DNA from 3 places in the Lentzea roselyniae genome. Region 3 is predicted to be linked to each of the others. Evidence: riboswitches for the same ligand, from Rfam matches in the RefSeq annotation. Region 3 holds a riboswitch; each other region holds the start of a gene.

Region 1 (4,677 bases), on a different contig from region 3:
GGGCCCGCGGTGGGCTGCAGCGGGTGGTTCGGCAGGAACGGGGCGAGGTGGGAGCGGACGCCGATCGGGCCGACGCCGGGGCCACCACCGCCGTGCGGGATGCAGAACGTCTTGTGCAGGTTCAGGTGCGAGACATCCGAGCCGAACTTGCCGTAACGCGCGAGGCCGATGAGGGCGTTGAGGTTCGCGCCGTCGACGTACACCTGGCCGCCCGCGTCGTGGACCAGGCCGCACACCTCGCGGACCGTGTCCTCGTACACGCCGTGGGTCGACGGGTAGGTGATCATGATCGCGGCGAGGTCGTCCGCGTGCTCCGCGACGGTCTCCCGCAGGTGGCCCATGTCGATGTTGCCCTTGTCGTCGCACTTCACGACGACGACGCGCATGCCGGCCATGACGGCGGACGCGGCGTTGGTGCCGTGGGCCGACGACGGGATCAGGCAGACGTCGCGGTCGGCGTTGCCGTTCGCGCGGTGGTAGGCACGGATCGCCAGCAGACCGGCGAACTCGCCCTGCGAACCGGCGTTGGGCTGCAGGGACACCGCGTCGTAGCCGGTGAGCTCGGCCAGCCAGGCCTCGAGGTCAGAGACGATCTTCAACAGGCCTGCGGCGTCCTCGACGGGCGCGAAGGGGTGCAGCGTCGAGAACTCCGGCCACGTGATGGACTCCATCTCCGCGGTGGCGTTCAGCTTCATCGTGCAGGAGCCGAGCGGGATCATGCTGCGGTCGAGCGCGACGTCCTTGTCCGACAACGCACGCAGGTAACGCAGCAGCGCGGTCTCGGAGCGGTGCGCGTGGAAGACCGGATGCGTCAGGTAGTCGGACGTGCGGCGAAGGTCTGCCGGGATGCCGTCCGCGGTGTCGGCGTCGATGGCGTCCACATCGGACCCGGTGACCCCGAAGGCTTCCCACACAGCGACGACGTGCGCCCGCGTGGTCTTCTCGTCGCAGGCGATCGCCACGACGTCGGCGTCGACCTGGCGCAGGTTGATGCCTGCCTCGCGCGCCTTCTCGACGATCCGGGCGGCCTGACCCTCGACGCGCACCTGGACGGTGTCGAAGAACTCGCCGTGCACGACGTCCAGACCGGCCTCGCACAGGCCCGTGGCGAGCACGGTGGCCATGCGGTGCACACGGGTCGCGATGGCGCGCAGGCCCTCGGGACCGTGGTAGACGGCGTACATGGAGGCGATCACGGCCAGCAGCACCTGCGCGGTGCAGATGTTCGACGTGGCCTTCTCGCGGCGGATGTGCTGCTCGCGCGTCTGCAGCGCGAGGCGGTAGGCCAGCGAGCCGTCGGCGTCGACGGAGACACCGACGAGACGGCCGGGCAGCTGACGCTCCAGCCCGGACCGGACGGCCATGTAACCGGCGTGCGGGCCACCGAACCCGATCGGCACACCGAAGCGCTGGGTGGTGCCGATGACGACGTCCGCGCCGATCTCGCCCGGCGCGCGCAGCAGCGTCAGCGCGAGGAGGTCGGCGGCGACCACGGCCTGCGCACCGGCGGCGTGGATCTCCTCGACCAGGCCGGCCTGGTCGCGCACCACACCAGACGCGCCGGGGTACGAGAGCAGCACACCGAAGAAGTCACCGCCCAGGCCGAGGCCCTCGATGCCCTGCGACAGGTCGGCGACGACGATCTCGATGCCCAGCGGCTCGGCGCGCGTCTCGATGACGGCGAGCGTCTGCGGCAGCGTGTCGGCGTCCACGACGAACTTGTTCGACTTGGACCGACCGGCGCGGCGCACCAGCGTCATCGCCTCGGCGGCGGCGGTCGACTCGTCCAGCATGGACGCGTTCGCCACCGGCAGGCCGGTCAGGTCGCCGACCATGGTCTGGAAGTTCAGCAGCGCCTCGAGGCGGCCCTGCGAGATCTCCGGCTGGTACGGCGTGTACGCGGTGTACCAGGCGGGCGACTCCAGCACGTTGCGCAGGATCACGCCCGGCGTGACGGTGTCGTAGTAGCCGAGACCGATCATCTGCGTCATCGGCCGGTTCTGGGACGCGAGCTCACGCAGCTCGGCGAGCGCCTCGGTCTCGGTGGCCGGGGCGGGCAGGTCCAGCACGAGGTCGCGCTCGTGAATGGACGAAGGCACCGCGCGCTGCGCCAGCTCCTCCAGCGACCCGACGCCGATGACGTCGAGGATGCGCGCGAGTTCGGCGGGGCGCGGACCGACGTGGCGGTCGGCGAACGGGGTGCCGTGCTCGAGAGCGGCGAGCGGAATGCGGTCCTGCGACATCAAACGCCTCCGGGGGCTGCGGGCACACGTGTCCTGGTGCCCTCCCCGCTCTGTCCGTACCCCGAGGGGCGCCTGAGAGGTTCACCCCGGCGCGAACCAGGGCTTTCACCGTCGGCGGGACCGCAAAAAGATCTTCAGCGGTCCACTTTCCAGAGGCGTCTCGCTCACGCGGTCCTGGATGCCTGAGAGGTTCCCGGGGAGGGACTTGCTCCTTCGGCGCCGGGTTCGAGGCCCGGTCTCTCCCGCCTGAGTTCAGCGACTACCCGCGAAGAATACCCGCAGGTGGCCCACCTAGTCCCCAGGGACGCGACCTACGTCTCAACAGCGAGATCGCGCAGCACCCTGCCGACCGGGTCGAGCAGGTCCTCGCGCACCGCCACCAGCAGGTGCGAGGTGCCCACCACGTCGTCCCCGCGCTGCGCCGCGACGAGCTTCGCGCCCTCGACGAACCGCTCGACCCCGGCACCGGACGCGGCCGGCAACGCGGCCGGGTCCACTCCTGCCGCCCGCAGCGCCGCCGCCCCACCGGACTCGAACTCCGGCCGCAACCACTGCCCGGCGGCCGTCAGCTGGTCGTCGACCGTCAGCACCGCCGCCACCAGGTCCGCAGCCGTGGCTTCCTGACGCCCGGCGGCCACCGCGAGCCTCGTCGCCTCGTTCCGCACCACGGTCAGCACCGGTCCGCCCAGACCCTGGCTGCGGGCGACAAACCGGATCAGCCAGCGCACGTAACCGCCACCGGTGTCACCCTCCAACGCCCCGGCCTTGCGCAGCAGTCGCACGGCGGGAGCCTCTTCCGGTTCCGCGGCTTTCCGCACTGCTTCGACCGTGGCCTCGACATCCACACGCAGGACGGTGAACAGTTCGGCGGCGCGTCCGTACTCCAGCGACAGCAACGCCACCGAGAGATGCGTCGTGGTCAGCACACCGTCGCCGGCCTCGGCGATCGCCGCACGCAAGCACTCGTCCAACGCCCGGCTGACCGGCAACGCGGGCTCGGCACCGGCGCGGTCGTGGGCTGTGCGCATCAGTGCGGCCACGCCGGGATCAGCCTCACAGGCGCCACCGTCGTCACCGGTCCAGCTCCTGGCCATCGCCTGTGCCCGAACCGACTTCACACCCAGTCTGCGGCCGGGGCCGATCGTGTCCGCCAGTGCGATCAACAGGTTCTCGGTGCCGACGAGGCCGAACTCCAGCCGGGACGCTCGCTGCACCGCGGCGGCCAGCACGTTCACGACCTGATAGGAGGGTGTGCAGATCATGCGCTCAACGCTAGAGAGCGGCACGATCGCGACGCTGCTGCCGACTGGCCACGAGGGACAGCCGGTCGGCCACGGTCTCTCAGCCGGTCGCGCGCTCCCGGCGGCGACGCGCCAGCTCGTCCTCCGTCATGGGAGCGATCTCGACGCCGTCCGCACGTTCGGCCGGGAACTCGTGGATCGTGCCGCTGATCTCCCGCATGGCGCCGGAGACCGCGATGCCGAACACGCCTTGGCCGCCCTGCAGCAGGTCGACGACCTCCTCAGGCGAGGTGCACTCGTAGACGGTCGTGCCGTCGGAGAACAACGTGATCTTCGCCAGGTCCTGCACGCCGCGGCGGCGCAGGTGGTCGACCGCGACCCTGATGTTCTGCAGCGAGACCCCGGTGTCCAGCAGTCGCTTGACGACCTTCAGGACCAGGATGTCCTTGAACGAGTACAGCCGCTGACTGCCGGAGCCGTGCGCCATCCGCACCGTCGGAGCGACGAGGCCGGTCCTGGCCCAGTAGTCGAGCTGCCGGTACGTGATGCCCGCGATCTGACACGCCGCGGGACCCCGGTAACCGACGAGCTCGTCCGGCAGCGAGGAGTCCGGGAACAGCTCACCCTGCTGCCCGGATTCGGCCCGAACGGGCGCTTCCTCGACCACGCCTGCCTCCCCTCGGAACGGCCACGAAACTCATGGCCGTCAAGCCGCTACGTCAGCTCACGCAAACCAGCGACGTCCACTCGAGTTCGACGGTAAGACCGGTCAGAGGGCAGGTCAACGCGACGCGCGGGGAGTGTCGACGCTCAACCTCAGGTAGAGAGTCACGCCGTCACCCGATGTAGGACGTTCAGGTGACGTTTAGTGATCGTTTAGCGGGCAAATTGTGCGGAAGGTAGCCCAAAAGAGCGACAAGCGGACGAGTTACGCCGGTGCCAAACAAGACGGACAGCGACACGCTTATGTGTCCGCTCCGCGACTGTGCTTATGTGTCCGCTCCGCGGAAGTCCTCGGGCGAGACCGAGTCGAGGAACTCGCGGAACTTCTCCACCTCGTCCTCCTGCTCGTCCGGGATGATGAGGCCCGCCTCGGCCAGCACGGACTCCTCCGCGTGGATCGGCACACCGACGCGCAACGCCAGCGCCACCGAGTCCGAGGGCCGCGCGGACACCCGCACGTCGCCGTCGAA
Region 2 (4,677 bases), on a different contig from region 3:
ACCGCCGAGGGTCTTGTGCGTGGTCGTCGTCGTCACGTGCGCGTGCGGGACGGGCGACGGGTGCAGGCCCGCGGCCACCAGGCCGGCGAAGTGCGCCATGTCGACCATCAGGTAGGCCTCGACCGAGTCGGCGATGCGGCGGAACTCGGCGAAGTCCAGCTGGCGCGGGTAGGCGGACCAGCCGGCGACGATCAGCTTCGGGCGGTGCTCCTGGGCGAGGCGCTCGACCTCGGCCATGTCGACGCGGCCGTCGGAGTCGGAAACGTGGTACGGCACGACGTTGTAGAGCTTGCCGGAGAAGTTGATGCGCATGCCGTGCGTCAGGTGGCCGCCGTGCGCGAGGTCCAGGCCCAGGATCGTGTCGCCGGGCTGCAGCAGCGCGAACATCGCGGCCGCGTTGGCCTGCGCGCCCGAGTGCGGCTGGACGTTGGCGAAACCGGCGCCGAACAACGACTTGATGCGCTCGATGGCGAGGCGCTCCACGACGTCGACGTGCTCGCAGCCACCGTAGTAGCGGCGGCCGGGGTAGCCTTCCGCGTACTTGTTGGTCAGCACCGAGCCCTGCGCCTGCAGCACCGACACGGGCGTGAAGTTCTCCGAGGCGATCATCTCGAGAGTGCCCTGCTGGCGCGCCAGCTCGGCCGCAACGGCCTGCGCGACCTCGGGGTCGTACTCCGCGAGGGAGGCGTTGAACTGGTCGGACATCTGGAAGATCTCCCTACTTGGCACGCTTGTAGAACGGAAGTGCGACGACCTCGACCGGCTGCTTCTTGCCGCGGACGTCCACCAGCAGTTGGGTGCCGGGCTCGGCACTCGCCTTCGTCACGTAGGCCATGGCGACGGAGTAGCCGAGGGTCGGGGACAGCGCGCCCGACGTCACCTCGCCCACGACCTCGTCGCCGTTCAGCACCGCGTAACCGTGCCGCGGGGCGCGGCGCTCCGGCGTCTTCAGTCCGACCAGGACCGAGTCCACCCCGGACTCGGCGACCTTCGTCAGCGCGTCGCGGCCGACGAAGTCGCCCGGCTTGTCGAGCTTCACGACGCGGCCGAGGTTCGCGTGGTACGGAGTGAGAGAAGTCGTGAGTTCGTTGCCGTACAACGGCATCCCGGCCTCGAGACGCAACGTGTCGCGGCAGCCGAGGCCACACGGCTTGAGCTCGTGCGCGGCACCGGCCTCCAGCAGCGCGTTCCAGACGGCGGGAGCGTCCGCGGGTGCCAGGAAGAGCTCGAAGCCCTCCTCGCCCGTGTAGCCGGTGCGGGCCAGCAGCGCGTCGACGCCGGCGACCTTCGACGGGTAGGACGCGTAGTACTTGACCGTCGAGAGGTCGGTGCCGGTCAGCCCGGCGAGGATCTCGACCGACTTCGGGCCCTGGATCGCGATCAACGCGTAGTCGGTGGACTTGTCCGTGACCACGGTGTCGAAACCGGCGGCGCGCTCGACGAGCGCCTCGGCCACCACCGAGGCGTTGGAGGCGTTCGCGACGACCATGAACTCCTCGTCGCCGAGGCGGTACACGATCAGGTCGTCGATCACGCCGCCGTCGGCCTGGGTGATCATCGTGTAGCGCGCCTTGCCGACCGCCAGCGCCGAGATGTGGCCGACGAGCGCGTGGTCGAGCGCCTCGCCCGCCTGGGCTCCGGTCAGCACGATCTCACCCATGTGCGTGAGGTCGAACAGGCCCGCGGTGGTGCGCACGGCGTGGTGCTCGGCGAGCTCGCTCGAGTAGCGCAGCGGCATCCGCCAGCCCGCGAAGTCGGTGAACATCGCGCCGAGCTGCTCGTGCTCGGCGTTCAGAGGCGTGAGGCGGGACATCAGAACGCTCCTCCAGGGTGCGCCGAAGAGCCGGACGAGGCCGGCTGAGGCAACAGAAGAATGACACGGTCCATCGGAGACTCCTCTTCCAGAGCAGCCTCCCCCTCTGTCATGAGCCTGAGAGCTTCACCACCGGAGTGGCTTGCACCGTGGGCGAGGCGCTGGCGCCTGCTTTCCAGAGTTGCCTTCGTCGCGCGGTACCTGTGCCTGAGAGATTCCGGGGAGGAGTTGCTCCTTCGGCGCCTTCCGGAGATCGAACTCTGGAGAGGTCTCTTCCGCGCGACATCGACGGCCGTGTTCAGTTGGTAGCCCCAGACGCTAGCAGGCCAAACGTCACAGCGGCACGCCCTGCGCCGTCTTCTCGACCACCTTGCGCTCGGCCCAGAACGACAGGAACGGGATCGTGCCGGCGACCAGCACGAGAGCGGTGCCCTTGATCGACCAGCGCAGCTTCAACGCCAGGTCGACGGAAATCACCAGGTAGATGGCGTAGAGGAAGCCGTGGACGGGGCCGACGACCTTCATCATCCCGCCCATGTCCGCGGCGTACTTGAGCACCATGGCCACGACCAGCAGCAACAGGAAGACACCGACCACGTAAGCCATGACCCTGAACCGGGTCAACGCACCCTTCATCTGCCCGCCTTCGCTCAACGACCGTCCCGCGCGTTGAGGTCCGCGAGCATGCGGTTGTAGGCCGCGAGCTCCGCGTCTTCTTCGTCGTCGAAGTGCTCGACAGGCGCGGGTTTGACGGCGTCAACCGTAGTCACCGGCCGTGGAGCGGGCGCAACCGGCTCCGGTGCGGAGAGAGGCTCGTCACGGCGCTGGCGCGCCAGGCGGCGGAAGCGCCACACCATGAAGAGCGGGAAGACGCCGAAGAGCGGCCACTGGAGCACGTAACCGAGGTTCTGGAACGTGCCGCTGGCGGACTCGAAACGCTGCCACTGCCAGTACGCGAGTCCGCAACAGGCGATCAGTGCGATCAGGCAACCAAGGCCGATCAACACTCGCTGAGGTGTAAGGAGGCCGCGCACGGCCTCCAGACTACTTGGGTAGGGCTCCCGCCTCCGAGAGCCTGCCCTCGAATCACTTGGGTGAGGCCTCCACCGGGAGGCCGACCCGTTCAGGGATCCGCTCGAGGTAGGGGCCTCCGCATCAGGATCAGGAGGCCGACCCGTACAAGGATCCACTCGAGGTAGAGGCCTCCTCGTCAGGAGGCCGAACCGGTTGGGGGTCCGGGGGCTTGCCCCCGGCTGGGGTGTGGGGGCTCGGCCCCCACAAGGCACCGTAGAACGAACTCCCGCGAGCGCGTTCCGCGAGCACACCTCTCCCGATCTTCGTTCTACGCCACGCCGTCCCGGCGCTGCCTCTGCAGACGTGCGACACACCAGGCCGCGGCAGAGCCACGGCGGAGGTGCTGGAGAACCGTCATCGGTCCCAGGCGCCTCCCGAGGTCGGCAGGGGTCAGGCCCGCCGCGCGGTAGTCGAGCGCGCGCTGGTCCAACGGGCTGATGCCCGCGTCCCACCACTGCTCGGCCTCGCTGACGTCACCTACCAGCTGCCAGTAGCTCGCTGCGGCGGCGAGCAACGCCTCGGGTGCCTCCGGCGCCCGCTTGCGCATCGCGGCCACGTAGGCCGGATCCGCCGAGTCGACCTTGACCAAGCCACGCGACCCGCCCTTGCTGCCTCCCCGCTGCACGGGGATGCCGGGCGCCGAGGGGGGAGCCTCCGCGAGCCACGCGTTCTTGATCCGGTTCACCTCCTGCATCTCTGCGTCATCAGACCGTTCAGCCGCCCACTGCTTCAACAGCTCGTGGACCCCGGAGTCCTCGACCATCCATGCCTCCTCGTCGGTCGGGGATCGGCCATTGCAGCGGAAGGTATTCGGTAGGTCTGACAATCGCCAGACCCTGAATCGCCAGAACACCCGTTACCAGTGCGTGATTGGCCTCATTCCACCCATCCGGTCCAACGTGAACGGTCGAGGATCACCCTGAGTCACTAGCTGATCGGGGTCGCCGTCCCGAAGAGGCTCCTGATGAAGGTGATGATCGACTCCGCGCCCTGACGCAGCCAGCCGAGGACCTGCTGGACCGCGCCTGCGGACTCCTCGGGCCGGGTGATCAGGAGGAACAGCACCAGCGCGACGGCCGCCAGCACTAGCACCTTCTTGAGGTTCACAGGTACCTCTCCGTCCATGTCGCTCACAGATGAGGCGGCGGACCGCCCGTGTCACCCGACATGGTCCCTCATTCACCCGTGCGATGAACAACGACCACGCCCAACTGGTCCCAGGATCCACCGGCGGCGCACGCCTGCACGACGGGGAATGTCACCCGAATGGAGGCTAAAGAGATCCCTGTGCAGCGCCGATGTCCTGGGCACGAGGTGAACACGGACACCCTCGCATCCCACAGCTTGGACCAGACACTGTTGCACCGGGCCTCACCCGGATGCCGCTCCGTCGGCATCACGCTCTGTCACCCCGTCGTGTCCTTATAAATACGCACCCGAGCATTCACCCAATTACTCCTGACCGCCGCAGTTCCATAATTTGAGCGTTCGCCACACCCATGTCGGCAAGCACTTCCCCGGTGTTCGCCCCGGCCGAAACCGGAGCCGCGGGAACCGCCGCCGGAGTCCGGTCGAAGCGGGGAGCCGGCGCCGGGTGCCGCGCGCCGGAGACGTCCACGAACGTGCCACGTGCCTCGTTGTACGGGTGCCGCGCCGCCTCGGTGGGCGAGAGCACCGGCGCCAGGCAGGCGTCCGTGTCCCGAGCGAGGTCGGCCCACTCGTCACGCGTCCTGGTCTTCACCGCCGCCGCGATGCGTTCGCGCAGCTCAGGCCAGTTCGCCGGGTCGTTG
Region 3 (4,677 bases):
AGATGCTGTCCCAGACGTTGCACGCGCTGGAGCGCGACGGGCTCGTGCACCGCGACGCGCAGCCCACGAACCCACCGCGCGTCGACTACAGCCTCACGCCGCTCGGGCGCGAGACGGCCGAGCGGCTGCTCTCGTTGATCCATCTCCTGGAGGAGCGGATGCCCGAGGTGCTGGAGGCGCAGCGCGCGTACGACGCGCGCTGAGTCAGCACTCGATCACGTTGACGGCGAGGCCGCCGCGTGCGGTCTCCTTGTACTTCACCGACATGTCCTTGCCGGTGTCGCGCATGGTCTTGATGACCTTGTCGAGCGACACGAAGTGCGAGCCGTCGCCGCGCAACGCCATGCGTGCCGCGGTGATCGCCTTGATCGACGCGAGCGCGTTGCGTTCGATGCAGGGGATCTGCACCAGGCCGCCGATCGGGTCGCACGTCAGGCCGAGGTTGTGCTCCATGGCGATCTCGGCGGCGTTCTCGACCTGTTCCGGGGTGCCGCCGAGGACCTCGGCGAGACCACCGGCGGCCATCGAACACGCCGAGCCGACCTCGCCCTGGCACCCGACCTCGGCGCCGGAGATCGAGGCGTTCTCCTTGAACAGCACACCGATCGCGCCCGCGGTGAGCAGGAAGCTGACGACGCCGTCGTCGCTGGCTCCCGGCACGAACCTCGTGTAGTAGTGCAGGACCGCGGGCACGATGCCGGCCGCGCCGTTGGTCGGCGCGGTGACGACACGGCCGCCCGCCGCGTTCTCCTCGTTGACGGCCAACGCGAAGAGCGTCACCCAGTCCATGACCCGCAGCGGGTCGGTGGCGAAGTGCTCGCCCTCCAGCCGCTTGCGCATCTCGGCGGCGCGGCGGCGGACCTTGAGGCCGCCTGGCAGGACGCCGTGCTCGTTGCAGCCGCGTTCCACGCACTCCTGCATCACCTGCCAGATGTGCAGAAGTCCTCGGCGCACTTCCTCTTCCGACCGCCACGACAGCTCGTTGGCCATCATGATCTCGCTGATCGACAGGCCGGTCTCACGGGTGCGCGCGAGCAGCTGGTCGCCGGTCAGGAAGGGATGCGGCAGCGGGGTGGTGTCCGGCTTGATCCGGTCGGTGCCGCTCGCGTTCTCGTCGACGACGAACCCGCCGCCGATCGAGTAGTAGACGGCCTGCTCGACCGACTCCTCGCCCTTGTAGGCCTCGAAGCTCATCCCGTTGGGGTGCAACGGAAGCGACTTGCGGCGGTGCATGACGAGGTCGCGGTCGTGCACGAAGCCGATCTCGTGCGTGCCACCGAGCTTCAGGCGTCCACTCGCGACGATCTCCTCGACGCGGACGGCCGCGATCGCCGGGTCGACTTCTTCCGGCAGATTGCCTTCAAGGCCGAGGAAGACGGCCTTCGGGCTGCCGTGACCGTGCCCGGTCGCGCCGAGCGAGCCGAACAGCTCGACGTGCACGCGGTCCACTTCGGACACCCGTGCCCCGAGCTTCTCGACGAACATCGCCGCCGCGCGCATCGGGCCGACCGTGTGGGAGCTGGACGGCCCGATGCCGACGGAGAAAAGGTCGAAAACGCTGATCGCCACTGATCAGTCCTTCGCGGTGGTGGTCTGCAGTCAGTCTTTGGTGAGCTCGGCGTACTTGGCAGCCGTGAGCAGGTTCTCCGCCGACTCGACGCGCACCTTGAACAACCAGCCGGCGCCGTACGGCTCGTTGTTGATGATCGCCGGGTCGTCCACGACCGCGCTGTTGACCTCGATCACCTCACCGGTGACGGGCGAGAACAGGTCGCTGACCGACTTGGTGGACTCGAGCTCACCGCACGCCTCGTTCGAGACGACCTTCGCGCCGACCTCGGGGAGCTGAACGAAGACGATGTCACCGAGGGCGTCCGCGGCGTACTCGGTGATTCCGCAGGTCAACGGTTCCTGGGTACCCGGCGTCCAGTCGACCCACTCGTGCTCGACGGTGTAGAGCAGGTTCTCGGGGAACTCCACGGCGACTCCTCTGGCTTCACGGCTCGGTCAGGAAACTTGCGCCCCCTCCGCCGTGCAGAGTTGCCTACCCCGAGCGGTCTTGCTGCCTGAGAGTGTGCGGGAGCTTGCCCCTTCGGCGCCCCGACTCGCTCGTCGAGGTCTCTCCCACTCGGGTTCTGGTGCCTCACGGGCACCGCGGCCGGTCTTCAGTTCTCGGCGCGAACGCTATGTGCGTCCGCTGCCAAGTGTCAACGCGAGATGGTTGACAGCCGGGAAAGCGCTACCACAGATTGAAACCCAGACATCGGAGGTTTCATGAGGACAGCGCTCACCGTCGCTCTGCTCGCCTCGCTTCTGACCGCCTCGGTCTCCACCGCGAGCGCAGCGGACGTCCCTCAACCCATCCCTGTTCCGATCGACTCCCACTTCAACAACGACGGCATCGACACAGCCGCGGACCGGACCGGGAACTTCGACGGCTCCGGTTACGCCTTCCCTGCGGAAGCACTCCCGTCCGGGCAGGTCACAGCCGATGGCGTGCCCTATCTGTTCCCGGGCAGCACACAGTCGAAGAACAACAACGCGGTCTCACTCGGCCAGCGGATCGACCTACCCAGCGGCCGCTACCTGACCGCGCACTTCCTCGTGGAGTCGTCCTACGGCGCTGCGGGAGGCACCGCGACCGTGCACTACGCGGACGGTTCGACCAGCGCCGCCGCGCTCACCGGACCTGACTGGTACTCGGGCAGTGGTCCGATCTCCGCGCCCTACCGGTACTCCCCCGGCGGGACCGACCAGCACCCGGTGTCGATCGGCACCGGTCAGGTGTGGACAGATCCGTCGAAGGACGCCGTCGGCCTCACGCTGCCCGTGACGAACCCGGCGGTCGAGGGCAAGTCGTCGTTGCACGTGTTCGCCCTGTCGCTGCAGCCGGCGGGCAAGGGAGAGGTGCTCGCGGTCCGGTCCGCGCGCAGCACGAACAAGCTGCCGCGGCTGGGTGGCCAGACGATCGAGGCCACCGTCGTGAACCTCGGCGACCAGTGGATGTCGAACATCCGGGTGCGCGCAGAAGGCCTCGGCGTGGTGACGCTCGCGCCCGCGTCGGTGAAGCGGCTCGCGCCAGGAGAGGAGGCGCGGGTGCGGATCGGCATCCACGCCTACCGGACCGGCACCTTCGACGGGAAGGTCATCGCGACTTCCGGTCGTGTTTCCGCCTCGCAGAAGGCCAAGTTCACCCTGGGCGTAGCGGACTACCAGGCGACTGACGCGTCGTTGGGCACCCACGAGTCGCCGTACTGGTTCGACGACGCCAAGTTCGGGATCTTCATCCACTGGGGCCTGTACTCGGTGCCCGCGTGGTCGCCGCCGGGTGAGCAGTACGCGGAGTGGTACTGGCAGTGGATGCAGAACCCGAACAACGCCGTGAACCCGTACCACGCGGCGACGTACGGGATGGACTTCGCGTACGACCAGTTCATCCCGCAGTTCACCGCGGCGAAGTTCGACCCGCGCGAATGGGTCCGGCTGTTCGAGGAGGCCGGGGCGAAGTACTACGTGCTCACCTCGAAGCACCACGAGGGCTTCGCGTTGTGGGACTCGAAGGTGTCCGGACGTGACTCCGTCGACCTCGGTCCTCGCCGTGACCTGGTGAAGGAGCTGTTCGACGCGTCACGGAAGTACACGCCGGGGATGAAGAACGGGCTCTACTTCTCGATGCCCGAGTGGTTCAACCCGGACAACCCGTGGTCGGGTCACGCGCCCCGCAACCCGTGGACCGGCGCACCCGAGCCCTACACCGGCTACCAGGCCGGGCGGGACTTCGTGAAGGACTACCAGGCACCTCAGATGACCGAACTGGTCGACGGGTACGACCCCGACGTCATCTGGTGCGACATCGGCGGTGCGAACGACTCGCGGCGGGTGCTGGCCGACTACTTCAACAAGGCCAAGAACCGGGCTGTGCCGAAGGACGTGACCGTCGACGACAGGTGCGGCATCCCGACCCACGACTACACGACGCCGGAGTACGCGACGTACCCGAACACCGTGGTGAAGAAGTGGGAGGCATCACGTGGCCTCGATCCGCGTTCGTACGGGTGGAACCGGGCGACACCGGACTCGATGTACATGACCGCGGACGAGGTGGTCGACACGCTCGTCGACACGACGTCGAAGAACGGCAACTTCCTGCTGGACATCGGACCGCGGGCGGACGGTTCGATCCCGGAGATCATGCAGCAGCGCCTCCGCGAGACGGGCGCGTGGCTGAAGACCAACGGCGAGTCGATCTACGGCACGACGTACTGGTCGCGCATGGCCCAGCAGGGTTCGCTGCGGTTCACGGTGAAGCCGAACGAGGCGTTCTACATCACCTCGTTGGCCCAGCCTGGCTCACAGCTCGTGGTCGACGCTCCAGTACCGATCAAGGACGGCGACAGGGTGACGTTGCTGGGGCATGACAGGCCCCTGAAATGGACCCGATCGGGCGGGAAACTCGTGGTGGACGTGCCTGCGGGCGTTGGCCGGCACGCATGGGTGTTCAAGGTGGCTTTGTCCTAGTAGAACAACCCGACAGTGACCGGATAGTGCGATCCGCACGATGACATGACCTTCGGGCTGCCTCACATTGTGAGACAGAGGCCAGCCGAACGGAGGAGTCATCGTGCGGATCGCAGTTCCCCGCGAGATCAAGAACCACGAGTACCGCGTCGCCCTCAC

What was found. Region 3 has a riboswitch for glycine ahead of gcvH (glycine cleavage system protein GcvH). Riboswitches for the same ligand answer to the same signal wherever they lie in the genome.
Region 1: linked by a shared signal. The riboswitch ahead of gcvP (aminomethyl-transferring glycine dehydrogenase) and the one ahead of gcvH (glycine cleavage system protein GcvH) in region 3 are both predicted to bind glycine.
Region 2: linked by a shared signal. The riboswitch ahead of gcvT (glycine cleavage system aminomethyltransferase GcvT) and the one ahead of gcvH (glycine cleavage system protein GcvH) in region 3 are both predicted to bind glycine.

What each region holds. Positions count from the first base shown of each region.
Region 1 covers NZ_BAABBE010000013.1:153,931-158,607, reverse strand. Annotated here, with positions in the region: gene gcvP (aminomethyl-transferring glycine dehydrogenase) at 1-2,243, opposite strand, end outside; glycine riboswitch at 2,403-2,498, opposite strand; gene ABFX45_RS24090 (Clp protease N-terminal domain-containing protein) at 2,555-3,505, opposite strand; gene ABFX45_RS24085 (MerR family transcriptional regulator) at 3,585-4,151, opposite strand; gene ABFX45_RS24080 (bifunctional nuclease family protein) at 4,474-4,677, opposite strand, start outside.
Region 2 covers NZ_BAABBE010000029.1:44,138-48,814, forward strand. Annotated here, with positions in the region: gene glyA (serine hydroxymethyltransferase) at 1-705, opposite strand, end outside; gene gcvT (glycine cleavage system aminomethyltransferase GcvT) at 719-1,813, opposite strand; glycine riboswitch at 1,913-1,997, opposite strand; glycine riboswitch at 1,999-2,101, opposite strand; gene ABFX45_RS36420 (DUF3817 domain-containing protein) at 2,147-2,449, opposite strand; gene ABFX45_RS36425 (hypothetical protein) at 2,464-2,820, opposite strand; gene ABFX45_RS36430 (transcriptional regulator) at 3,156-3,650, opposite strand; gene ABFX45_RS36435 (hypothetical protein) at 3,815-4,012, opposite strand; gene ABFX45_RS36440 (CaiB/BaiF CoA transferase family protein) at 4,332-4,677, opposite strand, start outside.
Region 3 covers NZ_BAABBE010000005.1:272,935-277,611, reverse strand. Annotated here, with positions in the region: gene ABFX45_RS11215 (winged helix-turn-helix transcriptional regulator) at 1-203, shown strand, start outside; gene ABFX45_RS11210 (L-serine ammonia-lyase) at 205-1,569, opposite strand; gene gcvH (glycine cleavage system protein GcvH) at 1,600-1,980, opposite strand; glycine riboswitch at 2,045-2,137, opposite strand; gene ABFX45_RS11200 (alpha-L-fucosidase) at 2,275-4,518, shown strand; gene ald (alanine dehydrogenase) at 4,622-4,677, shown strand, end outside.